3 regions of the Shewanella sp. SG44-6 genome follow, and region 1 is predicted to be linked to each of the others. Evidence: predicted binding sites of a transcription regulator. Region 1 holds the regulator's gene; each other region holds the start of a gene.
What was found. The regulator sigma-54, encoded in region 1, starts transcription at its own class of promoters, with help from an activator protein. The targets are predictions, from matches to a motif close to GTTGGCACGNNNNTNGNNT.

Region 1 (3,201 bases):
CTGAAAGTACTGGTACAGGGAAAGATCGCGTTATTACTATTATTCAACCTGAGAATTTCCAAGACGAGACTGCACCAAAGCAAAAGCTCCCTGAAATTCCTGTTAAAAAGCAGATCAAACCATGACCCAAATAACCCTAACGGCTGAAAATTTAGCTAAAAGCTATAAAACTCGTCAGGTTGTTAAAGATGTGAGTTTAACCGTTAAAACAGGCCAAATTGTTGGTCTTTTAGGCCCCAATGGTGCAGGTAAAACAACCACGTTTTATATGGTTGTCGGCTTAGTGCAAAGCGATAAAGGTCGGATCTTAATTGATGATGACGACTTAACCGCCGACCCAATGCATCTTAGAGCTCGCAAAGGGATTGGTTACTTGCCGCAAGAAGCCAGTATTTTTCGCAAACTGACCGTATACGACAATATTATGGCCGTGTTGCAGACTCGCAAAGAGCTCACTACCGACCAACGGATTGAGCAAGTAGAGCATTTACTAGAAGAATTCCATATCACCCATATTCGCGACAGCCAAGGCATGTCGTTGTCTGGTGGGGAACGTCGTCGAGTAGAGATAGCGCGCGCGCTGGCCGCTAATCCTAAATTTATTTTGCTCGATGAGCCTTTTGCGGGGGTTGACCCTATTTCTGTCATCGACATAAAAAAAATCATTCAACAGCTTAAAAACCGCGGCTTAGGGGTATTAATTACCGATCATAACGTACGTGAAACCTTAGACGTCTGTGAGCGAGCTTATATTGTCAGCCAGGGCAATTTAATTGCCGAAGGCACACCTGATGAGATATTGAGTAATCAACAAGTTCGGGCTGTGTACTTAGGTGAACAATTCAAGCTATAGTTACTTTACTGGCCTTTTAGTCTATCTAACTCATTTCATTGAACGATATCTAAATAGCGTTAAATGTCATTGATGTATGTGACAATCGATTACAGTTTTCGAGATTGTCATTTTTATGGAAATCATCTAGGGATAAGCGGTAAATGAAAGCGTCACTCCAACTCAAAATGGGTCAACACTTAACCATGACCCCTCAATTGCAGCAAGCGATCCGCTTACTGCAATTATCGTCATTGGAGCTACAGCAAGAAATCCAACAAGCATTGGACTCAAACCCATTGCTTGAAATAGAAGATGAGTTTTCTCAAGCAAAAGACTCAGTAAAAGAAAGTCGCGACCAATCGGACACCGACTTTAGTGACAACAGCGTGGTCAATATAGAAAAAGACACCTCAACAGTCGACACAGCAGAATCCATGACCAAAGAAACCATGGACGATTTAGCTATGGATACCACATGGGATGAAGTGTACACCGCCTCACCAATGTCAGGTTCAGGCAGCGCTAGCATGCGCGATGATGATATGCCATTCCAAGGTGAAACGACTGAAGGCTTATATGAGCATTTAGAGTGGCAAAAAAATCTCACGCCATTTTCTGACACTGATCGAGCAATTGCTACCGCGATCATTGATGCCATTGATGAACGCGGCTATTTAACCCAAAGCACTGAAGATATTCTCGAAGCCATGGGTGATGAAAGTGTTGAACTAGATGAAGTTGAAGCGGTATTAAAACGTATTCAACACTTTGATCCCGTTGGTGTTGCCGCACGAGATTTAAGCGAATGTTTATTCATTCAATTAGCCCAATATGCCGACACAACCCCACATATAGACAATGCCCGTCTGCTCATTAAAGACTATTTAGATTTAATTGCTGGGCGCGATTTTAGATTATTGATGCGCAAAACCAAGCTCAAAGAAAACGAGTTGCGTGACGCAATCACCTTAATCCAGTCACTTAACCCTCGCCCGGGCTTGTTAGTCACCGCTATTGATGACGAATATGTTATTCCTGATGTAACCGTACTAAAGAAGAATGGCCGTTGGGTTGTAGAGTTAAACCCAGACAATATGCCTAAAATTGGCGTTAATCAACAATATGCAGCCATGGCTAGAAGCAGTAAAAACTCTGCCGATAGCCAATTTATTCGCGGTCATTTACAAGAAGCTAAATGGTTCATCAAGAGTATCGAAAGCCGCAATGAGACCTTATTGAAAGTCGCCAATTGTATTGTGCAATTTCAGCAAGGTTTCTTTGAATATGGTGAAGAAGCCATGAAACCTATGGTGCTCAATGATATTGCTGAAGCAGTAGAAATGCATGAATCAACTATTTCACGGGTTACCACTCAAAAATATATGCACACACCACGTGGGCTATTTGAATTAAAGTACTTTTTCTCTAGCCATGTCAGCACCGACGATGGCGGAGAATGCTCATCTACCGCTATTCGTGCTTTTATCAAAAAACTGGTTGCAGCAGAAAACCAGCAAAAGCCATTAAGTGACAGTAAAATGGCCCAACTGCTGGCAGATCAGGGGATCAACGTTGCGCGTCGTACGATTGCAAAATACCGCGAAGCGATGCTCATTCCGCCCTCAAACCAACGTAAGAGTTTATAACCTACAAGGCAACGGAGGATTTTTATGCTTATCAATATGACAGGTAGAAATATCGACATTACCGAATCTTTACGTGAATACGTTCAAGGTAAATTTTCAAAGCTTGAACGACACTTCGATCAGATCAATAATGTACACGTTGTGCTCAATGTAGAAAAATTACAACAAAAAGCAGAAGCTAAAATCAACCTTAATGGTGCAGAGATTTTTGCCATGTCAGAAAGCACTGATATGTATGCTGCAATAGACGCCCTGATCGATAAACTCGACCGTCAGGTAATTAAACACAAAGAGAAGTATACAAAACACTAACGATGGAACTTTGTACCATTCTGCAGCCGGAATGCACTACCTGTGCCACACCGGGCAGTAAGAAAAAAGTACTGGAACTCATCAGCAATTTAGTCGCTGCCCAGTACCCACCCCTATCTTCGCAAGAGGTTTTTGAAAGCCTATTAGCGAGAGAGAAAATGGGTAGCACAGGTATAGGAAATGGCATTGCGATACCTCATGGTAGATTAACGACCATAGAACATCCGATCGCAATATTTATTAAATGTGAAGAAGCCATTGCCTTTGATGCAATCGATAAACAGCCCGTGGATATTTTATTTGCTTTGTTAGTACCTGCAGATCAGTGCCAACAGCATTTAAGCACGCTATCAAGCGTGGCTCAAAAATTAAGCGATAAGCAAATATTGAAACAGCTTCGTAAAACTC
Region 2 (3,201 bases), on a different contig from region 1:
GTTACCGTTACACGAGAAGGCTCTAACCCTTGAACAGCCGAACCAACAATATCAACAATCGCATCAATCTCTTCTTGGCCTAAACCACCACGGCGCACACTCACCACTACAGTAGCACTTGGCTTAGAAGCATTGCGGGCAAAAACATTTTCTTTGGGTAACGCTAAAATGACTTTAGCACGGCTAATACTTTTTAATTCTTCAATAGCTCTGGCTAGGTTTTGTTCTTGGCTTTGTTTTAAGCGCGCTTGTTCCATACGTTGACTAACACCAAAACCACTGTCTTGGCTTAAATAATCGTTAGCTTGAGTGCTACTTTGAATCCCCGCACGGCTAAGCAGTAATTTTACTTCTTGATATTTATCTTCAGGTACTTTCACCACATCGACGTTGATTTGATACTCGATTTGGTTTTTATCAAGCACATCTAAGACTTGGATCATCTCAGCTGTTTCCATTTTACCAAGTGGTCGATAATCTGGCTCTTGTGCCCACATCATCACAAACACAGCGAGCGCTAGGCATATCGCTAGTGCCAAAATCATGATCACTTGGCGCATCATATCTGCACCGCCGATGCCGCCAAGCAGCCCAGATTTATTCTCTTGCTGGACGCCGCCATCAACTGTTGAATCTGAACCTACCATCATGTCTGTGCTCACAATACGTACCTGCTATATCTAATGTTGTTATATTATTTAGTGCTTAACGCTATCTGCAGCTAAACAGGCATACTCATAATTTCTTTATATGCTTCAACGAGTTTATTACGTACCTGCACCGTTGCTTCAAAGGCAACACCGGCTTTCTCACGCGCAATAACCGTATCAGAAAGAGTAACCGTCGTATCGCCCATGTCTAAACGAGTGGCTAAATTGGACGAGTTTTGTTGTAACTCATTGACAGTGCCGACAGCCTGAGACAATAACTGACTGAAATCGACGCCTGTGGTGTTATTCACTTGCTGAGTAAGATTAGGTCGAATAGATGAGCCAATCGAAGGGGCTATTTCGCCACGAAGTGACTGCATTTCTTGCATTAATGGATTTGCGCTAATCTGCATGATGTAACTCCCTTTCGTCGACTTTTTGACGACAATAATAACTAATAAAGAGTTAAAGCAATTTAGATGCCAATATTAGAAGAAATATAATATGAGTAGATAAAATGGCGGGAAACAGAGCAAAAGTAACCGTACCATTAGATAATACAGGTTACTTTTTGCATCTTGACAGATGTTAGCAATAAATAAGCAGAGTTAATTAGACTATAAAATCATAAGGTTAATTAACCAACTACTGATAACGCTAAGCAGGAAGTTGAATGCCCATATCACGCATTTTGGCCATCTTATAACGTAATGTTCGAGCACTTATACCGAGTTTTTCAGCGACCTTTTTTCGACTCCCCTGACATTGATTCAAGGTTTCTAAAATAATCACATGTTCTTGGGCCTTTAATTCGTCACCTAAGCCATCTACTTCAATAGACTGCTCTGTCTCTGCATATTCTGTGGCAACTAACTTCACATCAGCAGAGTCGATAATAATATCATTGACACCAATGTCATCATTTACTCGTAATATCAAGGCGCGTTGAATAACATTGTCTAACTCTCGCACATTACCCGGCCAGCGATGAGTCAGTAACCGTCGAGTTGCCGCATCATCAAGTTTAGGCACCGACGTCATATTCAATGCTTTAGCATGCTTCGCCAATAAATGACGTGCTAACGGAAGAATATCCGCAGGACGTTGGTTTAGTGCTGGCCACGTCAGTGGAAATACGTTAATGCGGTAATATAAATCTTCTCTGAATTCGCCAGACGTCGCCAACGATTTCAAATCGCGGTTTGACGTTGCGAGAACTCTCACATCCAATTTTATGGTTTTACGGCCACCTAAACGCTCTACTTCGCGCTCTTGTAATACTCGCAATAACTTTGCTTGTAAGCCAAGTTCCATTTCAGAAATCTCGTCAAGCAATATGGTGCCCCCCTGAGCTTGTTCGAACTTGCCTGGACAAGCTTGATAAGCACCAGTAAATGCACCTTTTTCATAACCAAATAAGGTGGCTTCTAACATGTTTTCTGGTATCGCCGCACAATTAATCGCAATAAATGGCTGCTCATTACGTTGGCTATGCTGGTGAATATAGCGTGCCAGCACTTCTTTACCTGAACCACTCGGGCCCATGATCATGACCGAAGCATCTGACACCGCAACGCGCTGAGCCAGCGCCAACAATGCTAAACTTTTCTCATCGGCAACCACGGGATTGTCGTGATTTTGTTTTAAAGGCAAATAGCGTGATACCTGATTTAATAACACTTCTGGTGCAAAAGGCTTAGCAAGATAATCTACTGCGCCTAATTTCATCGCACTAACAGCACTGTTAATCGTGGCATATGCGGTCATTAATAATACCGGCACTTTAGGTTGATGTTGTTGTAAATAACTCAGCAAGCCCATACCACCGATGCCATCCATCTGCACATCGCTAATCACCATATCAAAGTGGTTTACTTTTAAGGCCAATATAGCCTCTTCAGCACTGCCAACATCAACACAGTCGTAATGGGCAAGCATCAGTGTATCAAGCAATGCTTCACGTAAATCAGCATCATCTTCAACTAATAGAATATTTGCTTCAGCCACGCGCCACCTCCTGAACACTCATTTTGTTAATGTGCGGAAAGCTCAAACGAATATGGCAACCCATACCGGGTTTACACGACAACTGTATCTGTCCACCATGGTTTCGTACTACCGACTGCACAACAGCTAAGCCTAAACCTGTACCTTGACTCTTTGTTGTAAAAAACGGCTCAAGTATTTGTTGCTGCATTGACGGTTCAAGCCCTTTGCCATTGTCAATAACATCCAATAATAGACCATCAGGCGTTTCACTGGCGCTGACTTTTATTTTTGTGGCCCCAGCTTCAATACTGTTCATCACTAAATTATTTACCGCTGAACTGAGCGCATTCGCATTGGCAAGCATCAATGAATGTGAAGTATCTTCAACAACCAGCTGACAATGTTTTTTATCTGCAATCGGTTCACAACTGGCCATCACTTGGCTGATTATCTCATCCATTGAAACAGATTCAGCCATTCCGTCTTGGCGTCCTCTAGCCATAAGTAACATGTCATTTACTTGACGCTCGAGTTCATTGAGTCGGTCAACCAGCTTAGATTG
Region 3 (3,201 bases), on a different contig from region 1:
TGCTTCAGAACTGACTATCGGCGCAGCGGGATCGGCAGATGCATCAGCACTGACGTCGGTAGCTGCAGGCTCGTCCGAGCCCATAAAAAACCACAATCCGCCGCCAATAAGCAAAACTAATACTAAACCAATGCCACCAAAGATGAATAGTTTCTTGCTTTTTTTACCGGCGTTAGGGGTTTCGTTTAACTCTAATTCTTGTTCAGGCATTATGGTTCCTAATCAACATTGTGATTAACATTATAACTTAACTGAATAACTCGTTATTCTTGAAAAGATATATTAATGCTATAGGTTACCTGCTTAAGCATAATAATCTATAGCAGAATGTAAACTCCTTGATGGATTTGTCATCAAGCTAGGCTCTTGTGCTGAAATTTCATCCAATTGCGCATCTCCAGCGGCATGATCACCAGATTGTCCTTGCTGATCACGCCCGCCATCGCCTTGAGAAACCTGACTGTCTGTTAGTTGTAATCCTTCTTGGGCAAGCATATCGCGTAATCGTGGCATAGCTTGCTCAACAATATCACGGGTTTGCGACTGAGCAACATGAAACTGTACTTGGGTTTGATCACCATGAATTTGAATTTTAACGGTTAAATGCCCAAGTTCCGGCGGATCTAAACGAATTTCAGCTTGCTGAATACCATTACTGACCATAGTAATTAACTGCTGCTTCATGACCGGAGAAAAGCGCTGGATCATCTCTTGCATTTGCGCACCATGATCGCCTTGCGGTTTCAACGATAACTGAAATTGTGGTACATCACTTTTATGTATCGGAGTAAAACTACTCTGATTTTGTAACGCCTTAGTGTCGGTATCACCGATATCATTCACTGCGTCTAAACCCAAGTTAGCCGAATTTATATTGGCTGATAGTTCTCCTGATGCACGCTTGGTCGCTAGTGAATCTAGGACCACAGAAAAATCAGCTTTCGCCAGTATTTTGGCATTATCAGTATCTGATTGAATATTGCCATCAATACCAGTGCTATCACCTAAAATCGTCTTAGGGTCGGCAGATATCGCTGAAGAAGATGCAAGAGTGGCGCTAGCCTCCAAAAAACCGGTGCGGTCTAATTTAACAACCGCAGAATTAAGACCCGCAGAGCCAGTTTGGCCTGGAACGGTGACACTGGCGGCAATTGATTTATCAATTTGGTTTTGTTCTTCAGAACTAAGGATACTTTTTGGGGAATCGTCACTACTGTCTATATCTGCAGACACCATCGCAAGAATGGATTCATCAACAACAGGCGCTTGTAAATTAAAGTCACTAATTAACTCGCTTAAACCCTTAATGTCTAGTGCTTGTAAATCCTTTTCAGATAAATTGGCAAATGCCATTAAGCTGGATATATCTTCAGGGCTAAGCTGAGAAAGAGCTTCTTTGGTAGAAAGAGAGTCAGCGGGTAAATCAATAGCATCAGTGAATAACGCACCCATCTCTGACTGACTATCGCTATTCTGATCATCAATAATACTACTCAAAGATATCGCGTCAAAACCAATATCTAATGTATCCACATGCGGCAATTCATTTCCGCCAGAGGAATGACGTTTATTTAATGCATCAGCCATATTAAGCTGAGCAAAAATCAACTCAACATCAGCATTTTCTTCAGTAGATAAATCAAGGTCATTAGCAGCATCGACTTGATCCATTTCAGCATCTAACGATACAGGTGCACTATTGGCGTTAGGCCGCGAAGCAAGTTCGGATTCACTCGCTTGATTAAAAGCAGACAAGAATGATGTATTTTCAACACCTTGCATGTTTCCTTTTGTACTAAGATCAGCAGATTTACTGCTATTTCCAAGTAAGATATTGCTCATCTGCTGCATAATCAGCTCCACTCAATCAAACAAAGTTAGGTCATTATCGTCTAACAAACAGCTATCAAATTACCTCGATGAATCATATGTCGATATTAGGTAATATCAATAGAGTCATTACAAACCTCATCATGAGGTTTCCACTGTCGCTTCGCTGACGATTTCTATTCCAATGTAAACTTAAATTTATATTAAGCAATTTAAGTGCCAATAAATATTAGTTGATAAAGTTTAGAGAATAAATAGAGTTTGAATGCGGACCAATCAAAAGGGACTGCGGTAAAACGAGTGATAGATTTGGAGGCTATGACTTAATTGATTTTTGACGGTAATATTGTTGCATAGCAAACTCATCTGACATTTTTTGTTCACGTTTTGCTTCTACGACCATAGCCTTTTTGGCTTTCTGAGCGAGTAACATTTCTACCGCTTTGCGTTTTTGTTGTTTTTCTTGCCAGTGAACTTGACGGTAACCCACTTGTTTTTCGGCATCTTTAACCGCTGCTACTTGTTGGGTAATAGCACTATCAACTTGACGAATAAACTGATGAAACTGATGGTACTGATTAGCACGTAATGTCGTGCCCGTGTGCCCTTCCATCTGCTTCATGTAATCTAGACGGTAATTGTTTAGCGCATCGAGCTGCCCTTGGCGTTTTTGTTTTTCAAATTGAGCTGACTTGAGCTGCAATGCCGCTTGTTCCTCGGCAGCAGTCGCTAGCTTCAATACCGTTAATAATGGGTCTGTGCGAGTCATCTAGGTTATCCCTGACATTGAGCGGCAATTTGAGTCAACATCACTCGGCTTTCTTCAAATGAGACAGGTTCTTTAAACCCTTGACGTAAAAAAGCATTCATTGCAGGTTGTAAACGTATCGCATTATCAATCCGAGGATCACTGCCTTGTGAGTACGCGCCAATTGAAATCAGGTCACGATTTTGCTGATACAAAGAATACATCTGTTTGACTTTACGCATCGCCTCTAAGTGTTCTCCACTTATCACCATTGGCGCAACGCGGCTAATTGATGCTTCCACATCAATCGCGGGATAATGACCCGAATCGGCAAGTTGACGAGATAGCACAATATGGCCGTCTAAAATCGCTCGAGAAGCATCTGCAATCGGATCTTGCTGATCATCACCTTCGGTCAACACAGTATAAAAAGCCGTAATAGAACCTTGTCCAGCTCCGCCATTACCGGCGCGCTCAACCAAACGGGGTAACTTAGCAAACACAGAGGGTGGATAGCCCTTGGTTGCTGGCGGTTCTCCTACCGCAAGCGCCACTTCACGTTGCGCTTGAGCATAACGTGTCAAGCTGTCCATTAACAATAAAACATCGTAACCTAAATCACG

Region 2: the regulator sigma-54 is predicted to act here: its motif matches at 1,119-1,137, upstream of fliE (flagellar hook-basal body complex protein FliE).
Region 3: the regulator sigma-54 is predicted to act here: its motif matches at 2,036-2,054, upstream of H5185_RS15165 (flagellar hook-length control protein FliK).

What each region holds. Positions count from the first base shown of each region.
Region 1 covers NZ_JACJER010000136.1:4,300-7,500, reverse strand. Annotated here, with positions in the region: gene lptA (lipopolysaccharide transport periplasmic protein LptA) at 1-125, shown strand, start outside; gene lptB (LPS export ABC transporter ATP-binding protein) at 122-853, shown strand; gene H5185_RS18425 (RNA polymerase factor sigma-54) at 997-2,481, shown strand; gene hpf (ribosome hibernation promoting factor) at 2,506-2,793, shown strand; gene ptsN (PTS IIA-like nitrogen regulatory protein PtsN) at 2,796-3,201, shown strand, end outside.
Region 2 covers NZ_JACJER010000089.1:10,330-13,530, forward strand. Annotated here, with positions in the region: gene fliF (flagellar basal-body MS-ring/collar protein FliF) at 1-650, opposite strand, end outside; gene fliE (flagellar hook-basal body complex protein FliE) at 722-1,063, opposite strand; gene H5185_RS15200 (sigma-54 dependent transcriptional regulator) at 1,308-2,657, opposite strand; gene H5185_RS15205 (HAMP domain-containing sensor histidine kinase) at 2,650-3,201, opposite strand, start outside.
Region 3 covers NZ_JACJER010000089.1:3,021-6,221, forward strand. Annotated here, with positions in the region: gene fliL (flagellar basal body-associated protein FliL) at 1-213, opposite strand, end outside; gene H5185_RS15165 (flagellar hook-length control protein FliK) at 304-1,851, opposite strand; gene fliJ (flagellar export protein FliJ) at 2,147-2,599, opposite strand; gene fliI (flagellar protein export ATPase FliI) at 2,605-3,201, opposite strand, start outside.